One region of the Paenibacillus allorhizosphaerae genome, then DNA from elsewhere that is predicted to be linked to it. Evidence: riboswitches for the same ligand, from Rfam matches in the RefSeq annotation. Region 1 holds a riboswitch; each other region holds the start of a gene.
The links. A riboswitch is a leader RNA that binds a small molecule or an ion and turns the genes downstream of it on or off. The one in region 1 is predicted to bind cyclic di-AMP.
Positions count from the first base shown of each region.

Region 2: another riboswitch for cyclic di-AMP. It lies ahead of ACFQI7_RS26770 (hypothetical protein); the one in region 1 lies ahead of ACFQI7_RS33830 (3D domain-containing protein).
Region 3: another riboswitch for cyclic di-AMP. It lies ahead of ACFQI7_RS20065 (TrkH family potassium uptake protein); the one in region 1 lies ahead of ACFQI7_RS33830 (3D domain-containing protein).

Region 1 covers NZ_JBHSRV010000021.1:9,432-13,985, forward strand. Annotated here, with positions in the region: gene ACFQI7_RS33820 (HD domain-containing protein) at 1-1,020, shown strand, start outside; gene ACFQI7_RS33825 (TatD family hydrolase) at 1,078-1,845, shown strand; cyclic di-AMP (ydaO/yuaA leader) riboswitch at 2,071-2,296, shown strand; gene ACFQI7_RS33830 (3D domain-containing protein) at 2,617-3,750, shown strand; gene rnmV (ribonuclease M5) at 3,854-4,411, shown strand; gene rsmA (16S rRNA (adenine(1518)-N(6)/adenine(1519)-N(6))-dimethyltransferase RsmA) at 4,404-4,554, shown strand, end outside.
Region 2 covers NZ_JBHSRV010000009.1:97,947-102,500, forward strand. Annotated here, with positions in the region: gene kdpA (potassium-transporting ATPase subunit KdpA) at 1-720, opposite strand, end outside; gene ACFQI7_RS26760 (potassium-transporting ATPase subunit F) at 735-812, opposite strand; gene ACFQI7_RS26765 (hypothetical protein) at 952-1,362, opposite strand; cyclic di-AMP (ydaO/yuaA leader) riboswitch at 1,487-1,749, opposite strand; cyclic di-AMP (ydaO/yuaA leader) riboswitch at 1,926-2,124, opposite strand; cyclic di-AMP (ydaO/yuaA leader) riboswitch at 2,465-2,661, shown strand; gene ACFQI7_RS26770 (hypothetical protein) at 2,765-3,220, shown strand; gene ACFQI7_RS26775 (AraC family transcriptional regulator) at 3,332-4,168, opposite strand; gene ACFQI7_RS26780 (ABC transporter substrate-binding protein) at 4,270-4,554, opposite strand, start outside.
Region 3 covers NZ_JBHSRV010000005.1:226,595-231,148, forward strand. Annotated here, with positions in the region: gene uvrC (excinuclease ABC subunit UvrC) at 1-508, shown strand, start outside; gene ACFQI7_RS20060 (CPBP family intramembrane glutamic endopeptidase) at 537-2,159, opposite strand; cyclic di-AMP (ydaO/yuaA leader) riboswitch at 2,389-2,532, shown strand; gene ACFQI7_RS20065 (TrkH family potassium uptake protein) at 2,639-3,991, shown strand; gene ACFQI7_RS20070 (potassium channel family protein) at 4,007-4,554, shown strand, end outside.

The DNA of each region.
Region 1 (4,554 bases):
CGATTGCTGTGCCTTTGTGCCGCGCTTCTGCACGATGTCGGACACGGGCCGTTCTCCCATTCCATCGAAAAAACGTTCGGTACGCATCATGAAGAATGGTCGTGTCGAATTGTGCTGGGCGACACGGAAGTCAATCAAGTTCTGCGGCAAGCTTCGCCTACCTTTCCCCAGCAGGTTGCCGGTATTATTGCCAAGACATACACCCACGAAATCGTCGTCAGCCTTGTATCCAGCCAGTTGGATGCGGACCGGATGGATTACTTGCTGCGCGATGCTTATTTTACAGGCGTCAATTATGGCACTTTTGATTTGGAGCGCATTCTTCGCGTCATGCGTCCTTATCAAGGTCATATTGTCGTGAAAGAAAGCGGCATGCATGCTGTGGAAGATTACTTAATGTCGCGCTATCAAATGTATTGGCAGGTCTACTTTCATCCTGTCACCCGAAGTGCTGAAGTCATTTTGCACAAAATTTTTCAGAGAGCGAAGCACTTGTATGAAAGCAGCTACTCGTTCCGCTTCATGCTTCCGCCTCTACTCAACCTGTTTAATCAAGCATTGACGGTGGATGATTATTACTTGCTGGACGAAGCCTTGATGCAAACAGCTTTGATGCAATGGTCCATGGAAGAGGATCGGACTTTGGCCGACTTATGCTCCCGTTTTTTGCAGCGGCGATTGTTCCAATATATAACGCTGGAGCGGATCGACGACGGGCAAATGGAGCGGCTCCGAGCCCAATTAGAACGGTTCGGCATCGATCCGGCATATTATCTGGAAATTGATTTTCCGTCCGATCTTTCCTATGATGTATATCGACCCGGTGTGCACGATGAAAAATTGCCCATCCTGCTGCTCGATTCCAAAGATCGTCTTACTGAAATTTCCAGAAAATCCGAGATCGTAAGATCGATCAGCGGCATCCACATGGGAAAATACCATCTGTATTACCCACAGGAGTTCATTACGAAACATCTTTCTCAATTTGACCCGGATTTGCAAAAACTGCTCTCAACTTAAATGATTTTCCTTCCTTTCCAAGATGATTATCAAATAGAAGACAAAAGGAGTCGCTTTATGCTCATAGATACGCATGCACACTTGAATGCGCCTCAGTTCGATGAAGATCGACAACAGGTCATCGAACGCGCGCAGCAGAACGGAATTCGTCGAATTATCAATGTCGGTTTTAACCGGGAAACGATACCGAGCTCCATTGCGCTGGCCGAGCAGTACGATTTCATCTATTCTACGGTTGGCTGGCATCCGACGGATGCCAAAGATATGCTGCCTGAAGATCTGGAATGGCTCGAGTCGCTTTGCCGGCATGAGAAAGTGGTGGCGATCGGCGAGATCGGCCTCGATTATTATTGGGACACGTCCCCCAAAGACGTGCAGGATCGGGTATTCCGGGAGCAAATCCGGCTGGCCCGCAAAGTCGGAATGCCGATTGTCATCCATAACCGGGACGCCCATCACGATGTGGTGCAAACGCTCCGAGAAGAAAAGGCGGCGGAGGTCGGCGGCGTCATGCATTGCTATTCCGGAAGCTGGGAGACGGCGAAGCTGTGTCTGGATATGAATTTTTACATTTCATTCGGCGGACCGGTTACGTTCAAAAATGCCAGGCAGCCCAAAGAAGTGCTTCAACACGTGCCGCTCGACCGCTTATTGATTGAGACGGACGCGCCTTATTTGGCCCCGCACCCTTACCGCGGCAAGCGAAACGAGTCTTCCTACGTCCGTCTTGTTGCCGAGACTGCGGCGGAAATTAAGGGAATTTCGGTAGAGGAGCTGGCGGAGATCACAACCCGAAATGCGATGGCTTTTTTTCGCTTAAAGTGAAAAAAGGTGCCGATGGGGACGGCCTGTTTTTTGTTCGACTGAAGATAAATGAAGAAAAACGATGAAAAATAGATGTGCGGAAAAGAAATATAAGGTTTTTATTCGGAAAAACAATGAATAATGGTGATTTCGGCCAAAATTCACTCTAATTTTTCGAGTTTGTATACTTTACAACTTCTACCTTCCCATCGTAAACTCAATAATAACTTCATAACGATTACCATATTTCCAACTTCGCTGAGTTTCCAAATGGGAAACGGGGGAACCGCATTGCATGCTGTTTGGCTTCGGCCGGCGGCAGCGGTGTAAAATAGGGGTGAATCCCAAGTGCATGCAGATGCACTGGTTGACAACGAATACCGGTATTCCGGCTATTCATTGCAACATGGGTAGGGCGACTCTCAAGTCCGAATCCGTCAGCTAACCTCGTAAGCGTTAAGAGAGAGGTAAATTGTCGTGTGCTTCTATTTTCATTTGAACAAATGAGAAAAGTCACGGGAAGAGCCCTCTTCTCCGCTGACTTTTTTTTGTGTTTCCCCGTTAGATGGGATAAAGGTCCGAGCCGGTTCATAAACATGTGTCCCAAGGAGGTGGGGCTGCAGGCAAGTCGCAGTTCTGATGACACCGGACGGAGGTTGCTGCAAACTGTAACGCAGCGATGCGCTACTCGGAAGCAGCGTTGGTGTGGAGCCAAACTAAATTACCATAGTCGCGTCAGATCTACTCATGCAAAACACTCGGGTGGCGAGGCTTTGAAGGAGGACCGAACTAGTGGGCGTTGTGTCAACGGAACAAACCCATGTAAGACGATCATCCAGCATGTCCTTCGCATTGCGATGGAAGCATGAAAACTTGCGTATGATATCGATTATTGCACTCATTTCATTCGCGATGGCTTTCATGTTTTTAATGATGTTGTATGGTACGGCCATTAAGCGCGTATCGGTAGTTGTAGACGGCCAGGAGAAAACATTTCAAACCCGGCACGGGAATCTGCAACGAATACTGGATGAACAAGGCATTGCTGTCGGCGAGCACGATCATCTGTCTCACTCCCTGGCGAGCGCGATCAAATCGGGAGAGCGGATTATGATTGAACGGGCGAAGCCGGTAGAGCTTACCGCCGATGGAGAAACCAAAACGGTATACACGATCGGTAAAACGGTGGGAAGTGCGCTGCAGGAACTAAGCATTTCTTTGGGCGAGCTTGATAAAATAACCCCTGCGATCGATGCGCCTTTGCCGGAAAATGATAAAATTCAAATTGTACGGGTGAAGAAAGAGACGGAAGAAGTAACGGAACCGATTGCATTTGAAGTTGTCAAACGCAACGAACCGCAGCTCTTGAAAGGTAAAGAACAAGTAGTTCAGGAAGGGCAAGAAGGCGTCTTGCTCAAAACGAAGGAAAAAGTGTTTGAAGACGGCGAATTGGTGTCTGAACAGGTAGTTGACGAGAAAGTCCAATCGGAAAGTATAAAAAAGATTGTTGCGATCGGCACGAAAAACCCGGTAACGGTGTTGTCGGCCTCGTCGCCCACTGTGGATGAAATATCGAAAAATGGAGTGACCTTTGCTTACAAGCAGGTCATCAATAATGTCACGCTTACCGCTTATACCGCTGGTTCCACAGGAAAAGGAACCTCGCATCCGGGATTCGGTAAGACGGCTACAGGTACGACAGTAACGGAAGGTCGCACGATTGCAGTAGATCCAAAGGTCGTTCCTTTGGGTTGGTGGGTTTATATCGATGGTATCGGATTCCGCAGAGCGGAGGATACGGGTAGCGCTATCAAAGGAAACGTCATGGACGTTTATTTCGAGAGCAATACGTATGCGAACCGGTTCGGATTGAAGCGCGGGTATACCGTGTATGTCATCGGACCGAAGAAGCCGACAACCGATTAATGACTTGCAATTAGGGCAGACTCATAATATAGACGAGAAGGAAAGAAGAGGTGCGACACGTTCCTCTTCTTTTCTGCTGTTAGCGAAAGAAGGTAAGTATGGTATGATTAAGGAAATCATTGTCGTTGAAGGAAAAGACGATACAACGGCCGTGAAACGGGCTGTCGAAGCCGAGACGATCGAAACCGGCGGGTCGGCGATCAACAAAGATGTGTTGAAACGGATCCGATTGGCGCAAGAGCGCAGAGGCGTCATCGTCTTCACCGACCCGGACCACGCGGGGGAACGGATCCGCAAAATCATTTCGAAAGAAGTGCCCGGCTGCAAGCATGCTTTTTTGACCCAGGAAGCGGCGACGAGCCGCGGAGATATCGGCGTGGAGAACGCATCCGTAGAAGCGATTCGCGAGGCGCTTGAGAATGTGCGCACCGATTATCAGTCGGCGGAAGCCCAAATTTCATGGGAAGACCTGATGGAAGCTGGACTCATCGTCCATCCCGAGGCGGCCGCCCGAAGAATGATGGTCGGCAAATATTTAGGAATCGGCTATTGTAACGGAAAACAATTTTATAACCGCTGCCGCATGTTTCAGATTTCGCAGGAAGAGTTTCTGGAAGCGTGCCGTCCGCTAGCGGAAAATGAGGGTACAAATCATGACTAGAGATCACATCCATGGACAGACGGAACGGGCGGTGCTGGAAGATATCGCGACGCCCAAACGAACCAATGACCTGCTTAAAAGGCACGGATTCGTGCTGAAAAAAAGCCTCGGACAAAATTTTCTGATTGATCCGAACATCTTAA
Region 2 (4,554 bases), on a different contig from region 1:
CGAGTTCACTCCGAAAAATCCGCCGCCGTTCGTTCCCAAGTGCTTGATGGACTCCAGAGACGCCACCGGACCGATAGCGATTTGTTGTACTTGTCCCTCCAAACCCGTAACCGTTAAGGTAGGCTGCAGCGTTTGCGGAACGTGAAGCGCCACAAGCAGAAGCGTCACCACGAGCGCCAGCGGGAAAAACACGCGCGTATGAGCTTTCACGAAATCTTCAAAGAAGTTCCCGATCGTCCGACCCTTATTTGTAATCCCTCGAACAAAAGCGATGGCAACACATAACCCGGTCGCCGCAGAAGTGAACATCATCATCATGATGACGGCCATTTGCGAGAAATACGAGAGCCCCGATTCGCCGCTGTAATGCTGCAGGTTCGTGTTGGTCATGAAGCTGATGACCGTATTGAATGAAAGCGTCTGCTCCATGTTGTCGATGCCGTTCGGATTCAGCGGCAAAAACTTTTGTACCCTCAGAATCAAATAACTGACGGCCACCAGCACGATGTTCGTTAAAATGAAGCTGAGTCCGTACGTTTTCCAGGTCATGCCCTTTCGATCCTTAAGCCCGATCAGGGCAAAAACAGGTTTCTCAATGATAGAAAAAAATTTGTCCGTCACACTCGCTTCATTCCGAAACACCTGGTATAAATAAGTGCCGAGCGGCTTAACGATCAGCATCAAAATCAGGATCACAACGGCAATTTGCAAAATGCCCACAGTGTACAGCCTCCCTAAAATTTCTCCGGATGAATGAGCGCATAGGCCAGGTAAATAAAGATAAACGCCGTAAATAAATAAACAACGATCATTTGCGCTCACCTCCCGTTTCCTCAGTCACTTTGCCGCACCAGGACAAAAAGCCGGCGAACAGAACGTAAGTCGCTGCGAGAATCAAAACCATATAGAGATCCGCCATATATACTCCTCCATCACTTCCAAGTTCTCGGTTCACCCTACAAGCGCATGGAGTAAAAACGATACTTCATCGCTGTTCGTATGAATGACGAAGCTCGCTCCAAGTCCTTTATAAATGAGCCGCGGGTGGTTCGAATGCGTGATTACATAAGTCGGTTCGCTGCTCCAAGAACTGCATATGCGAATGTAGCGGCAGCACAAAGTAAAACTGCTTTCGAACAAAAATATTTTTCCGATCGGAAAGTCGGGCAGCTGCCAGGTGCTTTCCTCGGTTGTGTCGACGAGTATAATGCGCTCAACGCCCAGCTCCTTCATTCGCGCTCGCTCCCGCTTGTTATTAGCGATCGCGGCAAAGGGGAGTCTATGCGTCATTAATAAACGGACGAAGGCTTCACCCGCTTTGTTGGGCGCAGATACCAGAATAAATCTTTGCCGGCTATCCATGTGTTCTCCTCCTTGAATGAAGAAAGAGAAGGCAACAAAAAAGAAGCCTGCGATCAGAGAAGAACTCTTCCCGCGGCTTCTGAAGGCACAGTAAAGAACATACCGTGTCCTGCTCACGACAATCGTTGCCTCTCTCTATACGCTTACGAGGTTAGCTGACGGATTCGGGCGTGAGAGTCGCCCTACTTGCGTTGCAATTGTACAGCGGAGATGTCGCTGGACAATTGTCAACAATGCTGCAACCGTTACATCGGTATTCACGATGTCGGTTGTCAACTGCAAGATTCACCCCATAAAGCCGTGACCGTATCCGACATTTGGATATGCTGCGCGACTCCGTTGGTTCCCCCGTTCCTTTTCCATTCAAGGATTCAGCGAAAAGTTGCATATGACCTATTCAATTTATTCGTCTCTGCAAATAAAACGGTAAATTTTCAATAAAATGCAGCAAAAAACCACAGAGGCATTAAGCCCTGTGGTCGCGGCAAACGATCACAAGCTTCATCATCCTCTCTCCAAAAGCAGCGCTTTTCTGTCGAATCGATCCGGATTCGAAAGACAAGCCGGCTGCCGTCTAACGCTTACGAGGTTAGCTGACGGATTCGGGCGGTGAGAGTCGCCCTACGCGAGTACGGAATTCCATGACATTCCGTCCCCGCGATTCACCCCTGGCGATGCGCGACCGGCTCTCACACCGTTCTTGCACCACCTGTTGGTTCCCCCGTTTTCCTTGGTATCAAGGAAATTCAGCGAATAAAAATGGGAAACTTTGTTTGGATTGTTTCTTGAGTCGTATCATACGCTCGAAGCAACGCGCTGTAAAGAAACGCTGCATTGCAAATCCGGCACTGGCAGGCGATAGAGCTCGAACAATCCGTATATGATCTTTCATTTTCGATATCATGCTCCGCTTTTCGCCGCTTTTCTGAGAAACCGCGATAAACGAAGAATCAAGCAGCATTTATATCGATATTAAATGCAGGCTTTGAATGAATCCGTTTCCATCCTCATATGAAGCCAAAAAACCGAAAATAACATCCGGATTCGGGTTTTACTTTGCGTATGGCTCGGAGTATGATTCATTGCAACAATATCATATTTTCCTATTCAAACGCAGAGTTCCTTTATAGGAAACGGGGGACCCAATCGAAGCCTATACTAACGCAAAGGCTTCAAGGGGTGAATCTCAGATAGTGACAACCGACATCGCTTCGCTAGATGTAACGGTTGCAACGTGAGTAGGGCACTCTCAAGCCCGAACCCGACAGCTAACCTCGTATGCGCATTGAGAGAGAACCGCACCCATGCCTTCTATTGCTATGCAAGAAGCCCGGGAGCAGAGTTTCTCTGCTCTTCGGGCTTTTTTGCGCTTTCCACCTTAAAGTTAAGGAGATTGGATACGATGTTCAACTTAACCGTTCCTTCACCCGTAATAAATGAAAATGAGCTTTTACACTATCGCATCTGCGCGATGGAGGTGTTCCGGTTCGACTGCCGCCTGATCCAGAATCAAATCCCTTTGACCGGCGGCGAATGCAACTGCGGATTGCTCAAAATATCAAGCGGCGGGGTTAGCGGTTGGGGAGAATACGTGATACCCTGCACGAGGGAAAACATAGATTTGGTCCGCTGGGCATTCGTCTTTGCGAAACTGAAAGGTCTTTCCATTGCCGATGCCATTCGCTGCGTCCAAACCAGAGACAAAGCGTGGGGGCAAGCAAGGACGAATCTCGCCGAATCGGCGCTGCTGGATTTGGCCTTCAAGCTTAGATATCCCTTCACCCTGCAAAAAGATATCGCTTCATCATTAGGGAGTTCCCTGTTGATCGACCGTTCGCAGGCGTACTTCTCTTTCTAAATGCAATGCGGTGCAGACAACATCATGACGAAACCAAGAAAAACCAAGCCGGTCTGTCGGGCCAAACTTGGCTTTCTTTGGTATGCTATTCCTCGGCGTCAAAGGCCGCGGCTACGCTTTGCGATACATGCGGGGAGCCATGCCCACTTCCCTTGCAAATAATCTGGTGAAATAAAGCGGATCCTGATAGCCGACCTCTCTGGCAATTTTCGAAATCGGCTCATTGGTGGTGCGGAGCAGCTGCTTCGCTTTATCCAGCCTTATTTTGTTAATAAATTCAAATGGCGTATAACCCGAGTACCTTTTGAACAAAATCGAGTAGTAGCTGGCCGACAGCGACGCCATGCGCGCCAATTTATCGCGTTCCAGCGACTGCTGGTAATGGTCCTGAATGTATTTCATGGAATCGGATATAAGCCGGGCCGTTTCATCTTCATCCCGCAGCTTGTGGGTCAGCGCCTCACTAAGCCACTTCATCAGCGTCAAGAACAGAAGCCTGACGGTCCATTCGGTCCCCGCGTTTTTGTCATTCCACAACTCATGCAACTGTTTGAGCCGTCGTTCCAGCTCCGCGGCGTCCGCATGAACGGAAAAAACACGCTCGAACGGCAGAGGGGCGCCTTTCTGTCCCAGTCTGGCTTGGTTCCCTTCCCATTCCATCGGGAAATACAGGAAATGCACGCTATAATACGTCAGAGGTTCCGCTTGCGAACTTGACAATATCATGTGTTCATCCGGAGCCATATGAAGAACCGTGCCCGGATTTAGTTCCCATACGGTGCCATTCAATTCATACGTGCCCTTTCCCGCAAACACGTAAACAAAGTTGTACAAACTCGTCTGTTTCAGCTCAAACCTGTACTTCCTTTGTTTCCAGAAGGGTTCCCCGCGGAGGAGCACCTCGACCATTTTCGGAAAAAATCGTTCGAAAAACGGCTCATGCACCATTCTCATCTCCCACGACGCATGATGTATATAACGTCATCATAGCACAGAACTTTGCCCCTCGGCAGAGAAGCGCCGCCCCGGCAGCTTGCAAAAATGCCGGATCATTTTGCTTTCTCGGAAGCAATCGCTTTATTGATCACTTCTTCGGCGCTTCGCAGCACCGTATTCAAATCTTTATTTTCCACAACGGCCTTCTGCAGTTCTTTCATAAACATGTTCTCGGCCTTCACGTTCGTTAATCCCGGCTTGCGGCCGGGCATGCCCGGTCCGACTTTATTGTAGGATGCCGCCTTTATATTTTTCCCCTTGTAGAGCGGGTCGTTCAGCATATACTTGTTTTTGATTTCTTCGTTTTTCAGCACCGGATATAATCCCATATCGGCCGT
Region 3 (4,554 bases), on a different contig from region 1:
CGGAGGCCGGGGACAAATTTCCGCAGCGGTCGACGTGCTGGAGAACGAGCTTGGCCTGTATATTCCCGTTTGCGGCTTGGTGAAAGACGCGAAGCATAAGACGGCGCAGCTGATGATCGGAGATCCGGCGGAAGTCGTGCCGATTCGGCGGGACAGCCAGGAATTTTATTTGCTGCAGCGCATTCAGGAAGAGGTTCACCGCTTCGCCATCACGTTTCATCGGGAGACGCGCGGCAAATCAATGACAATTTCCTTGCTCGATTCCATTCCGGGCATCGGAGAGAAACGCCGCAAGGCGCTGCTTAAGCATTTCGGCTCGCTGAAAAAAATAAAAGAGGCTGCAGTCGAAGACTTTAAGCCTCTTGGCATCGGAGAAAAGCTGGCTTCGCAAATATTGCAGGCTTTAACGTCTCCGAATCCGGATCAGCCGGAAGGTGCAGCGGATCAAACGGAAAACGATACGGTTTCGGACGGAGAAGCCGTGGAAACGTTAGAGGCAGACGTGTAATACGTCTGCCTTTTTGTCGTGCATTTGGTTACCGCGGCACCGGCCGGTAACGGCCGCCTGAATAAGTGCGGTGCAGCCAAGATAGCAGCCAGCCGATGAGCGCCGGAACGGCCAAGTAAACTATGCCGGTCAGCACCTGCAGCGGCTCGCCCATGTACATGAGCGACAGCCCCATCAAAATGCTGTCCATGGCGGCATGGGCGAAAATAACGGTGAGGAAGCCGTAGCGGAGGAAAGCCCATCCGAATATTAAGCCGATCACGGTTACTTCCACGAGCCGGGTATATACCGGATATATCGGATATTGCGTATGACTTGCGGCCCAGATGACGCTCGGCAGCAGTACCGCCAGAAACCGGTTGCGTGTCAGTTTCAGGAACAGCGCGATGCCGAACAGCCTGTAAACCGCTTCTTCCGAGATCGCCGCGGCCCACGCCATCAGCGGGAATAAGGCGGGATATACCATGTTGTACACGGAATCGGCCGGGTCGCTGACAGCCCATACATCGAATGCTTCCCCGGCGGTAAAAAGCATCACCTGCTGCAATCCGAGCAGAAATAAACAAAGCATATAGCCGCGAATCATGGCCGTTCGCACATGATCTCCGAATATTTGATCCTTCCATACGGGCCATGCGCTCCATCCATGGTCCAGCCACATATGCCGGCCCGCGGAAAGCGTGAAATACGTCGATAACCCCATCAAGAACACGAATATGTTGACAAACCACAAGTAGAATATGGCGCCCGCTTCCGTCGGTCCGCTGCCGTGGGTTGTCCGGAATGCAGGCATCATGTTGAAATTGTTGACGATGTACACGGCGAGAAAGAGAAGAGTTAATATAAGGCCTTTGGAAAATCCGATTTCTTTGCGGTAGCGAATGACGATCCAAATCGCCACTATCGTCATCATGAGCGATACGAGCATGCTGATGCGGGTCATGAGCGCAGACTTGTCGTCTTGGGCATTTTTCCATTCGCCGTACGAGCCGGGAATCGAAAAGGCGGGACGAAATGCTGTCGTCTGGCCGCTTTCGACCTTCATCACGAGTGCCAGCTTTGCATCCCCGATGGATTCCGATTTGCTCTTGAACATAAATGAACCGTTAGCGGAACTGTCTTGTTCCACCACAAAAGCCGCCGGGTTATAGCCCATCTCGGCTATCGTTTGTTCCAGCAGCTTGGTCAAGTTCGTCTCGGACGGGCTCACGCTGTTGGTTTTCGCCGCCGCGGGCTTGTTCCGCTCAAAGCCGATCACGGCTAGCGTGTTGTAGTTTACCGCAATAAAATAGTTCATGCCGGACGCGCGATCGTTAATTTCGACTTCATAGTAGTCGAGCGGGAAGCGTTTGCCGTATTTTTTTAAGTAATCGTCGTACAAATGCTCTTTCTGCAAATAACCGCTCCGCGTCGTGTACGATTGATACAGCGTGCTTGTCTCGACGTCGCTCGAAAGCCGGAACCGGCTTTCCGCAAACTTCAATGCGGCGTCGGCTGCCTGCTGCTTCGTCACGGACGGCTTGTCAATGTTATTCTCGTCGAGCCGGTCGGCGCCCTCCATGAAAGGGGATATGAATATAACGCCCAAGTACATGATCAAACCGAGGACAGCGAGCAGCAGCAGCGAGGGTTCGGACCGTTTTCTCTGCATGGGGGGCTCCTTCTCCATTTTTATTGAATTATTTCATTATATTCATTAAACGTAGCATACATGCGCCGCGGAATTCCAATGAATTCGCGAGTGTGACGAGGATAATCGAAGCAAAGCGAAGCGCCGTATCTAATGGAGCGCTTACATTTCGTTAATATTCCTTTAATCCTGTACATTTCACTCATTTACGACTTTGTACTTCTCGCTAAACACGATTATAATTCATATCAATTGAATAAAGCCGAATTTCTTAACGAAAACGGGGGAACCATGAGTTTAGGGGTGAATTCAGCGAAGCCGCTTCAGGCCGCTGATAGGGTGACTGTACATCCGAATCCGTCAGCTAACCTCGTAGGCTTACGTTGCAATTGGCGAGGTGTGCACGCCGATGCCGTTGCAACTTTTACAGGAACCTGAAAAGACGACATTGGGTTTCCAGTGTCTTTTTTATTGCCCGAAAATCAGAGTCGAGGTGCAACATGAACGCTCCGGCAAAAAAATTTGAGCTGACGCCCCCGCAAATCCTAGTCATCGGTTTTGCGGCGATCATCCTGACGGGGGCGGTGCTGCTGTCGCTCCCCATCGCATCGGCAAGCGGAACGCCGCTGCGTTTTCTGGATGCGCTCTTCACGGCGACGTCGGCGACTTGTGTGACCGGTCTGGTGGTTGTGGATACAGGAACGTTTTTCTCCAAGTTCGGGCAGGTCGTCATTATTTTATTGATCCAAGTAGGCGGTCTTGGATTCATGACCATGTCGACGCTGTTCGCTTTCATGCTGAAGAAACGAATTTCGCTCAAGGAACGGCTCATCTTGCAGGAAGCGATGAACCAGGGAAGCATGGAAGGCATCGTCCGGTTAATCCGGAAAGTCATCCGCTATTCATTGACCATTGAATTTATCGCCGCCGTCGTCTTCTCGATTCGATGGTCGATCGATCTTGGTCCCGCCAAGGGTATCTACTTCGGCATATTTCACGCCATTTCTTTTTTCAACAACGCCGGGTTTGACTTATTCGGCTCTGTTACCGGCCCTTTCAGCAGCCTGACGTATTACGCCGATGATTTTATCGTTAACTTCGTAGCGATGGCATTGATCGTGTTGGGCGGCATCGGTTTTGTCGTCATCTCGGATTTGCTGGAGTTCAAGCGGAACAAACGGCTTTCGCTCCATTCCAAAGTTGTGCTGAGCGCAACGGGCATTTTGATTCTCGTCGGGGCTATAGTCATCTTCGTCTTTGAATTTTCCAACACGAAGACGGTCGGCTCGCTCAACTGGTACGGAAAGCTGCTCGCATCGTTTACGCAATCGGTTTCTCCGCGTACGGCGGGGGTCAACACGGTTGACCTCGCCAGCTTGCGGCAGGCGACGCAGTTCTTCATCATTATCCTGATGTTCATCGGCGCTTCGCCGGGTTCTACCGGGGGCGGAATCAAGACAACGACCTTCTCGGTGCTGATCGGCGCGATGATCGCGATGATCCGCGGCAAGGAAGACATCGTATTTTTCCATTATCGCTTTGGCAAAGACCGCATCTTGAAGGCGATTACGCTTACGATGATCGCGCTGTTCCTCGTCATTACGGTAACGATGCTGTTGTCGACGACGGAGGATCATTCGTTTCTGGTCATCTTGTTTGAGGTCACTTCCGCTTTCGGCACCGTCGGTTTGTCGCTCGGGCTGACGCCGGACTTAAGCGATTTCGGCAGAGTATTGATTGCCCTAACGATGTTTGCCGGTCGTCTTGGTCCGCTGACGCTTGCTTATGCGCTCGGTCCGAAGGTGGAGAAAGAATTATACAGGTATCCCGAAGGAAAAATTACGATTGGATAGGGGAAAAGAGAAATTATGAAACGTGGTCAGTACGCGGTCATCGGATTAGGAAGATTCGGCTCGAGTTTGGCGAAGGAGCTCGTCGATCTGGGGTATGAGGTGCTTGGCATCGATCGGGACGAAGAATCCGTTGATGAGATGAGCGATCAGCTCACGCATGCGGTCGTGGCCGATGCCACCGATGAAGAGGTAATCCGCTCACTCGGCATCCGCAATTTCGATTGCGCCGTTGTCGCCATCGGCGACGATATGCAGGCTAGCATTTTGACGGCCATCTTGCTGAAAGATATCGGCGTCAAAACGGTTGTGGCGAAGGCGCTATCGGAGCTGCACGGCAAAGTGCTGACGAAGGTGGGGGTTGACCGCGTGATTTATCCGGAGCGGGATATGGGGATTCGCGTAGCGCATCAGTTGGTATCGCCCAACCTGCTTGATTATATCGAGCTTTCGAACGAATATTCCATCGCTGAGATATCCGTTCCGAAGCGGCTGTCCGGCCGGTCGCTCGAAGATTTGAATCCGAGGGCGCGGTACGGCTGCAGCGTTGTAGCCATTAATAAGAA